4 regions of the Bacillus sp. PK6-026 genome follow, and region 3 is predicted to be linked to each of the others. Evidence: predicted binding sites of a transcription regulator. Region 3 holds the regulator's gene; each other region holds the start of a gene.

Evidence for each region. Region 3 encodes LexA, which represses DNA repair genes until DNA is damaged. Its sites were predicted from a motif close to CGAACATATGTTCG; they were not measured.
Region 1: a site for LexA is predicted at 1,638-1,651, ahead of ruvA (Holliday junction branch migration protein RuvA). Genes of this name have one in related genera too.
Region 2: a site for LexA is predicted at 1,727-1,740, ahead of M1D59_RS13030 (Y-family DNA polymerase). Genes of this name have one in related genera too.
Region 4: a site for LexA is predicted at 2,002-2,015, ahead of recA (recombinase RecA). Genes of this name have one in related genera too.

What each region holds. Positions count from the first base shown of each region.
Region 1 covers NZ_CP096418.1:2,977,753-2,981,966, forward strand. The annotation lists gene ruvB (Holliday junction branch migration DNA helicase RuvB) at 1-957, opposite strand, end outside; gene ruvA (Holliday junction branch migration protein RuvA) at 967-1,572, opposite strand; gene M1D59_RS15160 (BofC C-terminal domain-containing protein) at 1,696-2,217, opposite strand; gene M1D59_RS15165 (protein kinase family protein) at 2,449-3,096, shown strand; gene M1D59_RS15170 (hypothetical protein) at 3,167-3,289, shown strand; gene M1D59_RS15175 (small acid-soluble spore protein H) at 3,371-3,550, opposite strand; gene M1D59_RS15180 (DinB family protein) at 3,659-4,123, opposite strand; gene M1D59_RS15185 (poly-gamma-glutamate hydrolase family protein) at 4,183-4,214, opposite strand, start outside.
Region 2 covers NZ_CP096418.1:2,541,015-2,545,228, forward strand. The annotation lists gene M1D59_RS13025 (YolD-like family protein) at 53-391, opposite strand; gene M1D59_RS13030 (Y-family DNA polymerase) at 407-1,669, opposite strand; gene M1D59_RS13035 (YqzH family protein) at 1,945-2,157, shown strand; gene M1D59_RS13040 (MDR family MFS transporter) at 2,242-3,480, shown strand; gene M1D59_RS13045 (VOC family protein) at 3,532-3,915, opposite strand; gene coaA (type I pantothenate kinase) at 3,930-4,214, opposite strand, start outside.
Region 3 covers NZ_CP096418.1:2,008,133-2,012,346, forward strand. The annotation lists gene M1D59_RS10400 (thymidylate synthase) at 1-795, shown strand, start outside; gene M1D59_RS10405 (NucA/NucB deoxyribonuclease domain-containing protein) at 1,088-1,516, shown strand; gene lexA (transcriptional repressor LexA) at 1,714-2,337, opposite strand; gene yneA (cell division suppressor protein YneA) at 2,489-2,800, shown strand; gene M1D59_RS10420 (YneB family resolvase-like protein) at 2,819-3,466, shown strand; gene M1D59_RS10425 (DUF896 domain-containing protein) at 3,532-3,765, shown strand; gene tkt (transketolase) at 3,929-4,214, shown strand, end outside.
Region 4 covers NZ_CP096418.1:1,823,183-1,827,396, reverse strand. The annotation lists gene rny (ribonuclease Y) at 1-542, opposite strand, end outside; gene recA (recombinase RecA) at 884-1,930, opposite strand; gene M1D59_RS09275 (competence/damage-inducible protein A) at 2,099-3,349, opposite strand; gene pgsA (CDP-diacylglycerol--glycerol-3-phosphate 3-phosphatidyltransferase) at 3,369-3,950, opposite strand; gene M1D59_RS09265 (helix-turn-helix domain-containing protein) at 4,017-4,214, opposite strand, start outside.

The sequences.
Region 1 (4,214 bases), 970 kb from region 3:
GGTTACGATGCGCCCCCGCGGCGTTCTTTGAATAAAACCGATTTGAAGAAGATACGGCTCATACACATCCTCGATCGTGTGAGACTCCTCACCGATGGTAGCCGAAATCGTATCAATGCCGACTGGACCGCCGCCAAATTTTTCGATCATGCCCATTAAAAGCTTGCGGTCGATATGATCAAGCCCGAGTTTATCAACCTGGAGGCGTTCCAGCGCATCCACCGCCACTTCCTCCGTGATGGAGCTGTTTCCAAGCACCTGGGCAAAATCTCTGACCCTCCTCAAAAGCCTGTTGGCAATCCGCGGCGTCCCTCTTGACCGTCTCGCGATTTCGAGAGCCGAGAGCGAATCGATGTCAACCTCAAACAGCTCCGCCGTTCTGATCACGATGTCTGAAAGCTCGTCACGCGTGTAATACTCAAGCCTTGACAGAACGCCGAACCTGTCCCTGAGAGGCGCGGTTAAAAGCCCGACCCTTGTGGTCGCGCCGACAAGGGTAAAAGGAGGAAGATCGAGCCTCACAGAACGCGCCGACGGCCCTTTGCCGATCACGATATCAAGGCAGAAATCTTCCATCGCAGGATACAGCACCTCTTCGATCGAACGGTGCAGACGGTGGATCTCGTCAATAAATAAAACGTCACCTGGCTCCAGAGCCGTTAATATCGCCGCCAAATCGCCGGGGCGCTCGATCGCCGGACCTGACGTCGTTCTGAGATTGACTCCCATTTCGTTGGCGATGATCGCAGCGAGCGTCGTTTTTCCCAATCCCGGCGGCCCGTACAACAAGACATGGTCAAGCGTTTCTTCCCGCATTTTCGCAGCTTCAATGAATACCTTGAGGTTGTCTTTCACTTTTTCCTGGCCGATATACTGAGCCAGTCTTTGCGGACGCAGACTTTGCTCGATCGCTGATTCATGGTTGTCTAGTTCACTTGATACAAGCCGCTCATCCATGATATCACCTTACTTTAACAATTTTTGCAATGCTTTTTTAACGTATTGATCCGTCGAAAGCGCCTCTTCCTTTTTCAAATGAGGCTGGACTTTTTTAATTTCCCGGTCGGAATAGCCGAGCGCTCTTAATGCTTCAAGCGCCTCCTCAAGAGCCGTTTCCGCTTCATGAATTTGCTCCCGCTCTTCATGGTTAAACAGATCGGCCGCGATTTCAGGAACGGCGTCCGCGAGCTTCCCTTTCAGATCAAGAATGATCTGCCTTGCCGTTTTTTTGCCTACGCCGGGGAACTTGACGAGAAACGCTTCATCCTCATTCTCGATCGCTTCAATCACCGCTCCCGGATCGCCGGAAGCGAGGATCGCAAGCGCTCCTTTCGGGCCGATTCCCGTAACATTCAGCATTTTCGTAAACAGCATTTTTTCTTCCCTTGTCGAAAAGCCGTACAGCGCATTCGTATCTTCTCTTACATAATGGTATGTATAGATTGTTTCGTTGCTGTTTTTCTTATAAATAAACGGATTTGGCGTAAAGATCTGATAGCCGATCCCGCCGTTTTCAATGACAATATATTGGGGCGATACATAATCAATCGTCCCTTTTACGAATTCGATCAACGTTCATTCACCTCTTTGACTGCTCTTCATTGTAACACAAAACAGGCAAAGCTAGAATGAAAAAGTTAACATATGTTCGCTAAAAATGGCTTCTGTCTGCAGCTGAAAAAAGACATAACAGCGTCATGTCTTCATATCTTTTACATGATGTTGGCTTCTGGATGATTTTACGGCTTCAATGACATGTTCAAATTCCTTTTTCGTGCGGTATGGGATCCCTTTGCGCAAATCATCCACCATCCGGCTTTCCAGGCGCTTTATATCAATCTGAAAAAACGATTGAATCGGCTCTGATAATATGCCCGGGCGGCCGTGAAAAGTCGAAATCACGCCGTCTTCCGTCACTCCGATATAACCGTTTGTTTTGCTGAGGGGAGAAATGTCGTCCACTTGTTTGCGAAACAGAATAAACCCCTTTTTCTGATCGATGAGCTGCCACCCTTTATAAGCAGCTTTAAAGTCTTCCAGTGTTCGAGCGGCCTCTACTTTATTTTCGATTCCAACGTCCCCGTCCAGATAAACCTTTTCAAGCTGGATTTGAACTTTAGCCGGCTTTTCGGCCAGGGCCTCCAGGTGAAAGCTGAGCGCGGCCAGCAGACTTCCAATAAGCAATAAACCGATTTTGAACTTGCTTTGGCTGTTCATCAATATCACCTTCTTTTTTGCCTTAACGATCATATCCATAGTTTGACCAACGCTTTTAAAAATTAATCTAAAAAAGCAATTAGATGACAACCGGTTTACGAATGTTACATTTTTAAACCAATATGAAGAACTCAAAAGCATTTAAGGTGCAAAACCCCTCGTTCTCATGTATAAACAACATTATAGAGAGTTTTTCGTTTGACCAGCCCTTAAAAAGAAGGTGAGTTCGGCGTGAAAAAGGCGCAAACCTATGCAGAGGCCGTAAAGTATAATACGAAAAAAAAGTTCAATAAACTTATCCAAAAACCCGATGACTTAGAGTTGATCGGGAAAGGCAGGAGCGCATACGTTTTTAAGCTGACTGAAGAGGGCAGGGAAATGGCTCTTAAAGTCTTTTTTCCCGAATTTAAGAACATTGCCGCAAGGGAAGCGGAGATTTACAAAAAGCTTTCTGATTCGAATTATTATCCTGATATATATGAAACAGGGCCATCATATATTTTAATGGAGTATATTAAAGGATACACTTTTTATGAGTGTTTAAACAAAGGCATTCCGATCGATGATGACATGATCTGCGAGGTCGACCGCGCATTGAACGATGCGAAGCGGAAAGGATTGAATCCATCCGATATCCACCTCAGAAACCTGATACTGACGCCGGCTGGGACAATCAAAGTCATCGATGTGGCCAGGTTTTTGCAGACGAAAGAATGCAGACAGTGGGATGACTTAAAAACAGCCTATCAAACCATTTATAAAAAAAGCCGTTTCCCGCAAAGGCTTCCTAAGCTGTGGATGGAATTGATCGCTTATCTTTATAAAAAAAACTGGCTTCAGAAACAATGGGCCGCCAGAAAAAACAAATTTCACCCCTAATTTGAAACTTAAAGAAGGCGCGTCCGTATATGAAATAACCCCATTAAAGTCAGGAAGGGAGAAACAGCTGTTGAAGAAAAAGAAGAAACGAAATGATGATAAATGGGATTATCTTTATCTCGTTGATTTGCTTGAGCCGTTGTTTTATGTGCTGAGGCTGGCAGTAAGAGGACTTGCAAAAATCATAAATTAAACACTCGGGCTTTCGGGTGTTTTTTTTGATGGCCGAGTGATAAGACAAATACAAAACCCCTTCATTTGAAGGGGTTGCTTTTTAATGCTCTTTCAAATTTGCGAGCGGTACTTCCTGCTCGTTCTCCGGCTGGCCGAGCGGAAAAATTCTTGCGGTTTCATTTTGTTCGTTGACATGCTGAATATAAATCGGCCTGCCGTTATAAGTAACATCAACCATGTCGGGTGATTCGACGATTTCCTGGGCACGATGCGTATTCATGCTGACACCCTCCTTTTGCTTTTACTCATAATGTGTACACCCGGCTGCTTTCGTATTCCTTTTGAGCCGGTTTTCTTTCAAGGAGGGGTGATCTTCAGGCTCCCGTAATCAATGAATCTTTACGTACAAAGGCAGATCCGTGTGTCCCATTTCACGCACATAAACAAACAGATTGCCTTTGTGATGAATTTCGTGTCCGATCGCTAGCTGCAGCAGCTGTTCGCCGGCTACTTTCCGTCCGAAGACGCCGGTCAAATCGACCTCACGATCCAATTCTTCATCCGTAAAAGATTCAAGCAGCTTTTTTGTTTTTTCTGTATACGTTTTGGCGAGCTCGCTCAGGCTTGACCCTGTTTCTTCCGGCTTCTTTTTAAAAGACTCTCCGTTTCCTTCTTTTGCCGCCGAAGCAAAGGCATAGAAAGATTGCAGCATATGCGTGACAAGTTCCTTCGCTGGCATCGACGTTTCAGTCGGTTTGTAATCGAGATGTTTTTCATCAATCTTTTGAATCAGTTCTTCTGTCACCAGACGGTGGGACATAAATTCCTGAACGATGCGGTCTTTTCGTTCCATTTTTTATTCCTCCTTCGTGTTTTAGCAGTTCATACACAGAATAACACGAGTTTCCATTTTCAGCATCTGTCCTGCAGCACCCTTCGGACCG
Region 2 (4,214 bases), 530 kb from region 3:
TCGGCAAATGAATGTCATTTACCATTTTATCCACCTCCGAATACTGATTCTATTATAAACGACAATCGTATTCAATCTCAATGATATCCTCCATCTTTAAAATGCATATTTCATCCGCCCGGCTTACGATCCGCAGCTCCCTTTTCAGGGCGTCGGCATAGTGAATCCGGCCGGCCAGTGTTTTCACTTCCCCCTGCCGATAATAGGCAAATTGCAACATTCTGTTTTCTGCCATCGCTTCACAAATGATTTCATTAAATTCTTCATATTTTTGTTCATCCAGGATCGGTTTTTTGAGTTTTTGAAGGCTTTCATGATATTCCCTGAGCAATTCCACGTGCTCAGGCAGCATCATGGAAACCCATTTGATACTGCCTCTGTCGCGAAGCATAAATGATTCTCCTTTCTATGCCTGATGGCCTCCGACCAATTTTGACCGCAGCCGGGCCGTCCCGGCGTTTGTATAGGAAACAGCCCGCAAAAGCGCTGTTGATCCGTGCCGTTCTCTGATGCCGTCCATCACGTACCCGAGCTGCCGCTTCTTTTCCTGATCGGGACGAAAAAGATCAAGCTGCATATTGGTGTCGTCTTGAATATTGGACAAAGAGACGGAAATTTTCCGAACCGTTTTGCCGGCATAAAACCGCTCGAACAATGCCAGACATGTATGGTAGAGATCAAGGGTGACATTTGAAGGGCTTTCCATTGTTTTTGAACGGTAAAACCCGCCGCCAAGCTCATCGCGGCTGTATTCGACGCCAAGACTGACGGTCCGGCCGGCCTGGCGGTGGGCGCGCGCCCTTTTGGCCACTTCTTCACACATTTCAAGAATGACATGCTTGACTTCCTCCGGATTCGGGTAATCGCGAAGCAAAATCTGGCTTTTTCCATAGCTGACCTGCCCCTCCAAGAGCGGCGCTCCGATCGCTGAAAGGTCGATGCCCCAAGCGTGATAATAGAGCTGGTTTCCCATCACCCCGAATGTTTTCTCAAGCCGCTTGAGATCATAGTGAGCCAGCTGACCGACTGTAAAAATCCCCATCCGGTTTAACGTCTTTTCCAGCCTGGAGCCGATTCCCCACATGCGGTGCAGCGGAGACAGCGGCCACAGCTTCGTTTTCACGTCTTCGTAGCCCCAAACGGCCACTCCGTCTGCTGATTTTTTCGCTTCAAGGTCAAGGCACAGCTTTGCCATCAGCAGATTCGGTCCGATTCCGACAGCACAGGGAAGGCCAAACTCCCTTTCCATATCATCTTGAATTTTCATCGCAATCGTTCGGGCGTCTCCCCACATGCTCTCAACACCGTCCACCTGAATAAAGCTTTCATCCACGCTGTACGTATGAATGGCATCAGGCGGCACATAGCGGCAGAACAGCCGGGTGAGCTCTGTAGAAACACGGACAAACAGCCCCATCTTTGGATTGACCAGCTTGATGCGCGGATCATCCGGCAGCTGATAAAGCCTTGTTCCCGTTTGCACGCCGAACTCTCTTTTCAGAGCCGGAGAAGCAGCGAGAACGATGCTCCCCTGCCGCTCCGTGTTTCCGACAACCGCCAGCAGGCAAGTCATCGGATCAAGTCCGAGCAGGACTGCGGCACAGCTTGCATAAAAGCTCCGCATATCAACGCACAAAACCGAACGCGACGGATATTGACCGTAATCCATCTCTCTCCCTCCAAAAAGAACTGATGTTCGCACAATTAGTGTATGAATACTATACTCCGAATATACGTTCGATTTCCAGGCGTAATTTTATCCAAAGAAAATCCTGGCTGAAAGCAACAAAAAACACCTTCTTTGGAAAGAAGGTGACATGGCGGATCATTCCAGTTCGGAATGCTGCCGCATCCGGTTTAATGGCTCAAATTGAAAGCTCCCTTGAGAACCTCGTTTTTTCCTAGTAAGATAAAAGAAAAAGCGCTCCTAAAGGAGAAAGACAAATGGATGAGAAACTGATTGAAAAAATGCTCGGACAGGCGCTGAAGCAGTACGGACGCAATGTTGCAACCGATCCGCTCAGCCCCGGCGAAAAAGAAATCCTGAAGCTGGCTTTGCAGGAAAGGCGGATCGAGGAACCGAATGAGGGGCTGCATGCCCATATCGAAGATGTCATCTATGATTATGTCACAAATCAAGGCTTGTTCTCCTTTTGATCACCCAGCATATAGAAATTCCTCTATTCACCGCCATTTGTTTCATGTATGATAAACAAATAAAAACGTAACGGAGAGTTTATCATGAAACAAAAATGGCAGAACATCCACCCGCTCAGCTGGACCATTATTGTCGGAACCATTTTCGGACGTATGGGCACAGCCATGAGCATCCCTTTTTTAGCAATTTATTTGACACAAGTGAAAGGCGCCTCTTCCGGCTTTGCCGGCGCCGTTATTGCAGCGAGCTCTCTGATCGGAATTGCGGCAAGCTTTTACGGCGGGTACTTATCAGACAGGTTCGGCCGGAAAACCATCATGCTCGTTTCGATTTTCGGCTGGACATTCGTGTTCGCCGGTTTCGCGCTCGCCGATCATGTCTGGACATTCTTTGTCATGAATGCCTTAAACGGATTATGCCGCGCTTTGTTTGAACCGACTTCAAGAGCGCTGCTTTCAGACGTATCCAAACCCGAAACGCGCCTTTTCGTCTTTAATCTCCGCTATACCGCGATCAACCTCGGCGTCGTCTTTGGTCCGCTTTTAGGCCTGTACCTCGGATCTTCGAAAACGACGCTGCCGTTTTTCATTGCGGCTTTCATTTATTTTATTTATGCGGCGGTGCTGGTCATTCAGTTTAAACACCACACCGTACCGGCAACTGAGCGGAATAAGCGTATAAAAGTGCGGGACGCGCTGGAGGTGACAAAAAAAGACCGGGTATTTACGATTACACTAATCGGTTCGATTCTTTGTTTATTCGGGTATTCCCACTTCACATCCACGCTCGCACAATACATGGCGGCCAGCCCGTTCATCGAAGACGGGACGAAAGTGTTCGGTATGATGCTGACGCTGAATGCCTTGGCCGTGCTTGTCGTACAGTACCCGATCGTACATATCGCCAAACGGTTTTCACCGATTTTATCGCTGATTGCCGGAAATGTGCTGATTAGCGGAAGCCTGTTCAGCCTCTCGTTTTTCCACGATCTATGGTCCATCGTCTTGATCATTATCGTGTTTACGATCGGGGAAGTGCTTCTCTTTTCGATGATGGATTTACTGGTCGACCGGATTGCCCGGCCTGAGCTGAAAGGCACTTACTTCGGGGCTATAGGCTTCACCCAGCTGGGAAGCGTGATCGGCCCTTGGGCGGGGGGAATGCTGCTGGACGCCTTTGGAGCGGAAAAGCCGTTTTTCACTTTTGCAATCCTGTCTGCTGTCACTATTTGCGGCGTTCCTTTCCTGGTGGCAGCCTTCCGGAAGCTCAAAATAGATGAAGCAAAAGTCAAATTAAGTTCGAAAAAAACGATGCAGCATTAATTGAAAACAGGCCGGCTCGGTCAAAGGCCGGCCTTCCGGCGTACGCCCGCCTCAAGGCGCCGCAAGTTCGACTTTGATGCGGTCGGGATCTTCGGTATATAAGGCATAATGCCCGCTTCCGCCGGCAAACGGATGTCTGTCTTCATATAAAATGCGGCATCCCCGCTCCCTCAGTTTCATTGTCATTTCGTCGACCTGTTCTTTGGATGCCGCGTAAAAAGCAAGATGGTTTAAACCGACGCGGCACCTGTGATAACCTGCTTTGACAAACTGCTCTTTCGCCTGCACAAGCACGAGATAGGCGCCGTTTGCTTTCCAGCTGATCCCGTCTTCCCATTGTTGAAAAACCTCATAGCCGAGCTCTCCGAGAAACCAGCCCCAAAAGCGCTTCGACACTTCCAAATCTGAAACATACAGTTCAATATGATGGATCATGCAAGCCTCCTCTTCTACACCCGTCTGACGAGAATCTCTTCCACCTTGTGGCCTTCGCCTTTTCTCAAGATTAAATCAGACCGGAATTTTGTAGGCAGAATGTTCTCATACAAATTCGGACGGTTGACGGTCTCCCATATTGACTTTGCCATATGGTCCGCTTCTTCGTCCGCAAGGTCTTTGAATTTATGGAAATAAGAACTCGGATCTTGAAATGCCGTCTCTCTGAGCATGCGAAAGCGTTCAAGATACCATTTGATAATGAGGTCTTCTTCGGCATCCACATAAATTGAGAAGTC
Region 3 (4,214 bases):
ATTGAATCAGGGATCTCCGATGAAGAATATCAGGTCCGGACGAAGTGGGATTCAGACGGAACGCCGGCTCATACGCTGAGCATCATGAGCGAAAAAATGCGGTTTGACAATTCGGAAGTGCCGATTTTGACGACGAAGAAGGTGGCGTGGAAAACGGCCATCAAAGAGCTGCTTTGGATCTGGCAGCTGAAATCCAATGATGTCCAAGTTCTGAACGATATGGGGGTTCGTATTTGGGATCAATGGCGGCTTGAAGACGGCACAATCGGAGCAGCCTACGGCTATCAATTAGCGAAGAAAAACAGAACGGTTAACGGGCAGAAAGCCGATCAAGTGGATTATTTGCTCCATCAGTTAAAGCATAATCCGTCTTCACGCAGGCATTTGACCATGCTGTGGAATCCCGATGACTTGGACGGCATGGCTTTGACGCCCTGCGTCTATGAGACGCAATGGTATGTGAAAGAAGGAAAGCTCTCTTTGGAAGTAAGAGCGAGAAGCAATGACATGGCGCTTGGCAACCCGTTCAATGTGTTCCAATATAACGTCTTGCAGCGCATGATCGCCCAAGTCCTCGGTTATGAGCTGGGCGAATACATCTTCAATATCGGCGACTGTCACATCTATACCCGTCACATCGATAATTTAAACATTCAGATGAAACGCGAGCAATATGAAGCGCCGAAGCTGTGGATCAACCCGGACATCAAAAACTTTTATGACTTTACAATCGATGATTTTAAATTAATTGACTATAAGCACGGCGACAAGCTGACATTTGAAGTTGCCGTATAAACAGGCGGATTTTCCGCCTGTTTTTTTGTTGTGTGAATGAATCATTTTTAAAAAATACAACGATGAAAAAATTTGCTATCCGGCAGCCGCATGTTTCCTGACGGCAGCCGTGTATACGTTTAGAGCGGACGCAAAAAGTACATGCAGTTTTTCACGGGTATGACCCGAGTATTTAACTTACGTTTATTTACACAATCTAAACGTCTTTTTCACAAAGAGCCCGAAAAGCAAAAACAATTCTCTCTTAATCTGTTAGTGACACCAGCATATACAAGAGGAGGTTGTTTTTGTCATGATCAAAAAATGGGCGATTCATCTGCTGTTTTCCGCATTGGTGCTGCTTGGGCTTTCGGGAGGGGCTGCATATTCTCCTCAGCATGCCGAAGGCGTTGCAAGGTATGATGACGTATTGTATTTTCCGGCATCGCGCTATCCTGAAACCGGTGCTCATATAAGCGATGCGATCAAAGCGGGCCATTCAGATGTCTGCACAATTGAAAGATCTGGAGCGGATAAGCGCCGTCAGGAATCATTAAAGGGGATTCCGACTAAGCCGGGCTTTGACCGTGACGAATGGCCGATGGCCATGTGTGAAGAAGGGGGAAAAGGAGCGTCGGTCAGATATGTCAGCTCATCGGATAACCGCGGAGCCGGCTCCTGGGTCGGGAACAGGCTGAGCGGTTACGCTGACGGGACGAGAATTTTGTTTATCGTTCGATAATAGGGAGACAACGAAAAATGTTTCCTCTAGGAAACATTTTTGTTGACAGGAAAACTCGTTTGGGGGATAATGGTAATGTAAGCATATGATCAATCCCTCTGTTTCAGGCTCGCATCCTTCATTTCCGTATGGATGTGAGCCTGTTTTTTCGTGTAAAAAAAACCGCCGACCGGCGGTTTTGCTGATGAGTCCGTTTTTTAATGAACCGTGCGGAATACGCCAATGACTTTTCCGAGAATCGTCACATTCTGGAGGATGATCGGTTCCATCGTCGGGTTTTCCGGCTGAAGGCGGATATGGGTTTCTTCCTTGAAAAACCGCTTAACAGTCGCTTCGTCGTCTTCGGTCATCGCAACGACGATATCTCCGTTGTTTGCGGTGTTCTGCTGTTTGACTATCACATAATCCTGATCAAGAATTCCGGCATCGATCATGCTTTCGCCCATGATCTCCAGCATAAAGACATGCTCATCCGGCGGCGCCAGGCGGTCTGGAAGTGGAAAGTATTCCTCAATGTTTTCGACTGCGGTAATCGGCGTACCGGCCGTCACCTTTCCGATGACCGGGACATTGACAACCTGGTTTTTCGGAATGTGAATTTCTTCCTCTGTATCGAGAATTTCGATCGCTCTCGGCTTCGTCGGATCCCTTCTGATCAATCCCTTCGTTTCAAGCCTTGCCAAGTGGCCGTGGACCGTTGAACTTGACGCCAGGCCGACCGCTTCTCCGATCTCCCTGACGGAAGGCGGATAGCCTTTGCGTTTCACTTCTTCTTTAATGAAACGCAAAATATCAAGTTGTCTTTTTGATAGCTTCGTCATTTTTTGCACCTCAAAACGTCGATTTTAGCTAGATTATAGCATGTTTTTCCTTTGAGTACAAACATAGGTTCGAAAAAAACGATTGACAGAAACATTTGTTCGTATGTATACTGAAATCATAAAACCGAACAAACATTCTGGGGTGATGGATATGAAAAGAGAATCATTGATTTTTGTCAGTCTGTTTACTGCTGTGATCAGCTGCTGTATTCTGTTTGTGTCTTTTGCCGGTAAAATCGAAGAAAGAAAGCAATATGTTAAAATAGAAGTGCAGGAAGGCGATACATTGTGGGAGCTGGCCGACCGGATCAAAGGCGGAAAACCCGCTGACAAACAAAAATTCATCGAATGGGTCGCCGATAAAAACAATCTGCCGACATCCGTTATTAAACCGGGCGATGTTTTGGTCCTGCCGGTAGCCAAACAGCACTCCGATCAATATCAGCTTGCAGTTGTAGAATAAATGATTGAGGGGATTTCCATGAATGCGATTATTTACACCAGGGTAAGCACTGCGAAGGAGCAGCAGGAAACCTCATTAAAACGGCAGGCTGAAGAGCTCCAGTCGCTTGCCGCTGAGCACGGGATGAACGTCGTGAACGTCATTTCCGAACAGGCGAGCGGATATGAGATGGACCGCGACGGCGTCTTCGATCTGCTCGAGGAAATCAAAACATCAGACATTGACGCGGTTTTAATACAGGATGATACGCGGCTTGGAAGAGGGAATGCCAAAATTGCCCTTCTTCACTGTTTATATAAAGAAGGCGTTCAAATCTACACGCTGGCTCACCGGGGAAAGCTTGAGCTTTCCGAAGCGGATTCGATGGTTTTGGAGATTGTCGGCGTTGTCGAAGAATACCAGCGGAAAATACATAACCTGAAGATTAAGCGGGGAATGAAGAAGGCGGTCGAAAACGGCTACCGCCCGGAGAGGAATCTGAAACACCGCAATGAAGGCGGCGGGAGAGAGCGGATCGAAGCGCCTCTTTCAGAAATCGTCAGGCTCAGGGAGAACAAGCTGACGTTTGCGGAGATTGCAGCCGTGTTGAGAGGGTTCGGATACAGCATTTCAAAAGCAACCGTTCACCGTCGCTACCAGGAGTATAAGGACGGCCTTGCAGACTAATCTGTTGTCAAACGAAAGCGGATTTAGTAGTATGATGGATATATACCGAATCAAAGGAGTATCTTATGATTTCTAATGAAAAAATAGCCAGAATTAACGAGCTTGCCAAAAAAGCAAAGAGCGGATCTTTAACAGACGAAGAAAAAGCAGAACAGCAGAAGCTTCGCCAGGAATATCTTCAAGGCGTCCGCGCGTCTATGAAAAACACGTTGAAAACTGTGACGATTGTTGATCCTGAAGGTAATGATGTGACGCCTGAAAAGCTCAAACAGGAAAAAAGAAACCGCCGATTGCATTAATTTGGGGAATACGCCGATATCGTATTCCCTTTTTGTATATACTACAATTTAAAATGAAGGCAAAGATTCGTCATTTTTCACTGCTTTTGAGCTGAAATGGTTGTGAAAACCGATGGGTAGATTTATGATAAGAAAGTAGAGTCCATACAGGAAGGGGATCATAATGAAAACGATTGAATTAAAATCTGTCGCAACAATACGAACACTCTCCATAGACGCGATTGAAAAAGCTAAATCCGGTCACCCCGGCATGCCGATGGGGACTGCTCCGATGGCTTATGCGCTTTGGACAAAAATGATGAATGTCAGCCCTGAAAATCCGAATTGGTTTAACAGGGACCGTTTTGTGCTGTCCGCCGGACACGGATCAATGCTTCTGTACAGCATGCTTCACTTAAGCGGATATGACGTTTCAATTGAAGACCTCAAGAATTTCCGCCAATGGGGAA
Region 4 (4,214 bases), 180 kb from region 3:
GCTCGATTTTCACTTTCTTTCGTCATGATCGCGATGTCATGGGAAAGCTCGTTTTCAACCCGTTCCAGAATGATTTGCTTCGCTTCATCTCGCGTCAGACTTGAAATACGCTCCAACTCTGACTGCTGCATACGAATCATTTCATCCACTTTGCTTTCCATCTCTTCAATATGTTGTTGTCGTTCATTCAGAGAATGATCTTTCTTCTCCAACATCGCTTCCCGTTTATCTAATGATTCATCTTTTCGGTCAAGGTTCTCTTCCTTTTGAAGTAAACGGTTTTCTTGTTTTTGAAGCTCATTTCGTCTTTCACGAACTTCTTGTTCAGCTTCTATCCGAAGCGTATGAATCTCGTCCTTTGCTTCAAGAAGGGCTTCTTTTTTCAACGCTTCAGCATCCCGCTTTGCGTCTCCAAGAATTTGTTCGGCTGCATTTCGCGCACCTGAAATTTTTGCTTCGGCAATGATTTTACGAACATAGTAGCCAACAACTAAACAGAATAGGCTCAGCAAAATGGAGATGAGAATTGCTAAAGGATTCATAACTTTCACCTCCTCTTGCTATGAACTTGTCTTGCTAAAAGTAAGTGTCGGCATGTACATTGTACTTCTTCTCAACATACAGAACCTTCACAGGGAGTGAAGCGGCTTCACAGCCCTTGTCAAGTTTAAATGTTTATCAATCATGTTAAGAAAAACAAGTGATACAATTTCATTGTAATTGTGTGGGAAATACTTGTCAAGCTTACGGTCTTAACGTTTCCGGATTAAACGCCTTTTCAAACGGCGCGGATGAAGGTGATGGACAAAGGAGCTGCGTCTGAATGCGCAGATGAAAGGAAAAGGCTGCCGATCGGGCCGGCAGCCTTTCACATGTTTCATGATTAAAATTCGAGTTCTTCTTGAGCTTGGGCCTCGTCTTCCTGAGCAGGAGCAACGCCTCCAGTGTCCAAACCGTAGTGCTCCCGGATCTGTTCTTGAATCATCAAAAGGATGTCCTTGTTTTCTTTCAGGAACTGTTTGGCATTTTCACGGCCTTGTCCAAGACGTTCCTCCTGATAAGAGTACCATGCACCGCTCTTCTGAACGATGTCAAGCTCTGTTCCGAGATCGATGATTTCCCCTTCTTTTGAAATCCCTTCCCCGTACATAATGTCCACTTCGGCAGTCCGGAATGGAGGGGCCACTTTGTTTTTCACGACTTTGATTTTCGTCTTGTTCCCCATGACATCGTTGCCTTGTTTCAGCTGCTCTGCGCGGCGCACTTCAAGGCGGACAGAAGAGTAGAATTTCAGCGCTCTTCCGCCTGGCGTCGTCTCAGGATTTCCAAACATGACGCCGACTTTTTCACGAATCTGGTTAATAAAGATCGCGATGGTCTTCGATTTATTGATCGCTCCGGAAAGCTTACGAAGCGCTTGAGACATCAGTCTGGCCTGCAAACCGACGTGGGAATCCCCCATATCTCCTTCGATTTCAGCTTTCGGCACAAGCGCTGCCACAGAGTCGATGACAACGATATCCACCGCTCCGCTTCTGACAAGAGCTTCGGCGATTTCAAGCGCCTGCTCGCCCGTATCAGGCTGTGACAGCAAAAGCTCATCAATGTTGACGCCCAGCTTTTGTGCATAGACGGGGTCGAGCGCGTGCTCGGCGTCGATGAACGCCGCCTGTCCGCCCTGCTGCTGAACTTCGGCAATCGCATGAAGCGCCACCGTCGTTTTACCGGAGCTTTCAGGCCCGTATACTTCAATAATCCGGCCGCGCGGGTATCCGCCCACTCCAAGAGCCGTGTCGAGCGCTAATGAACCGCTCGGAACTGTTGAAATTCTCGTTTCAGTTTGTTCGCCGAGTTTCATAATCGAACCTTTACCAAACTGCTTTTCTATTTGTTTAAGCGCCATATCTAAGGCTGCCTGACGATCACTCATTCTATTTTCCTCCTTTATCACTTCCGCTATATCTACTATACCTTGTTTGCGCGGATTTGCCAAGAAAAAAGCGAACGCATATTCGATTTTTTTAAGAGGAAAAAATCGATCTCCTAAAATGGAATGACTTTTTTCATAAGAAAGATATACCGAAAATCCGGTTTCCGCTTATTTTTCCATCATTTTCAGCAACAGATGGCAGCCGTATTTGGCAGAACGCTTTCGCACCGCAGATCTGGATCCGGCGAACTGAAATTCGAACGCTTCTTCAGCCTGGTCCTTCACGGAGATGCCGATAAACACCTTTCCTGCCGGATGGCCTTCTTGCGTATTCGGCCCGGCTACTCCAGTAAAGCTGATGCCGATATCGCTTCCTGTTTTGACTCTGATGCCTGCGGCGAGTTCTTTTGCGCATTGCGCGCTGACCGCACCGTAGCGCTGCAGCGTGTCTTCAGCAACGCCGGCCGCTGAAACTTTCAATTCGTTTGTGTAGCAGACGGCACCGCCTTTGAAATATTCGGAAGCGCCGCTCATTTCCGTCAGCCAGGTGGAAAAAAGCCCGCCTGTAAAGCTTTCCGCAGCGGCCAAGGTCATTCCCTTGCTCCTGCATGCTTTCGCAAGCTCTTCTGCAAGAGATGTATCATCATACCCGTAAAAGAACTCTCCGACCCGCTCCAGGATGAGGTCTTCCGTTTCTTTTAACAAGCGGTTTGTCTCCTTCGGATCCGCATGCTTTGCCGTGAGCCTGAGCGTGACTTCCCCGTCGGCCGCAAGCGGGGCGATTGTCGGATTAGTCTGCGCATCGATGAGATCTTCCAAATCGGTTTCAAGCTGGGATTCTCCGATGCCGAAGAACCGCAGCACCCTTGACACGATCTTTTCCTTCGAGCCGAGCTTTTCCAAAATCAGCGGCTTCGCTTCGTTTTCAAACATCGGCTCCAGCTCTTTCGGAGGTCCCGGCAAGAGCATATAAAAGCGCGATTCATGCTCAAGCAGCATTCCCGGAGCCATCCCGAAGCGGTTCGGCAGAACATCGGATCCTTCGAGGATCAACGCCTGTTTGCGGTTGTTCGGCGACATCTCCCGGTTCGTTTTTCTGAAGTAATCCTGAATCGATTCGAAGGCTTCATCGTCGAGCTTAAGAGGGCGCCCGACAACTTCAGCGATCGTTTCTTTTGTCAAATCGTCTTTCGTCGGTCCGAGGCCTCCCGAAAAAATGATGAAGTCAGACCTTTTCTGAGCTGTCTGAATGACTTGTTTAAGGCGTTCCGGGTTATCTCCCACCGCCGTGTGATAAAAGACGTTAATGCCGATTTCGGCCAAATGCCTGCTGATAAACTGAGCATTTGTATTAGCGATTTGTCCGAGCAGAAGCTCAGAACCGACAGCGATAATTTCCGCTTTTCTTTCCAACTTCATTGTTTCCACTTCCCCACGTTTAGTTCGATGTTTTTAAAGCATCCCAGTTTTTAGCGAAATAATCCCATCCTGATACGACTGTGAAAAAGACAGCCACCCATAAAGCAAGCGATCCGAACGGGAAGGATACAAGCTCAAATGGAAGATTGTGAAGCAAAAGAGCAGAGATGGCGATGATCTGAGCCCATGTTTTCACTTTTCCAAGCATGTTGGCCGCGACGACTTCCCCTGTTCCCGCAAGGACGAGCCGCAGTCCCGTTACGGCAAATTCCCGGCTGATAATGACAATGGCCATCCAGGCCGGAGCAAGATGGTAATGCACCAGAATAATTAAAGCGGAAGACACGAGCAGCTTGTCTGCAAGCGGGTCAAGAAATTTTCCAAAGTTTGTTACAAGGTTCAGCTTTCTCGCGTAATAGCCGTCAACCCAATCGGTGACAGAAGCAAAAATAAACAACAGTGCGCCGATCAAATGGGTGACCGGAATCGACTCGCTGCCGAAGGAGACAGCCCCCCACTGAAACGGCACAAGCATGATGACCATAAAAACAGGAATTAATGCGATTCTAGAAAGCGTGATTTTATTCGGTAGATTAAACATAAAGGTTCCTCCAGATATGTATGTTTTCCTAATGATGATGAACGCAAGAAAAAGTCATCTGTGCAATTAAGATGACTTTTCCTCCTTTTTATTTTGAATCGTTATGTTTTGTGTCATCACAGTCTTAGGATCGAGCTTGTAAGAAAGAACTTCTCCGTTGATTTTAATTTCAACGCCCGGCGCATATCCGATCCGCAAATCAATTTGCGATTGATCGGTAATATTCTTTTGAAAGGTTTCTCCTTTTTTCATCATTCCTTCTTT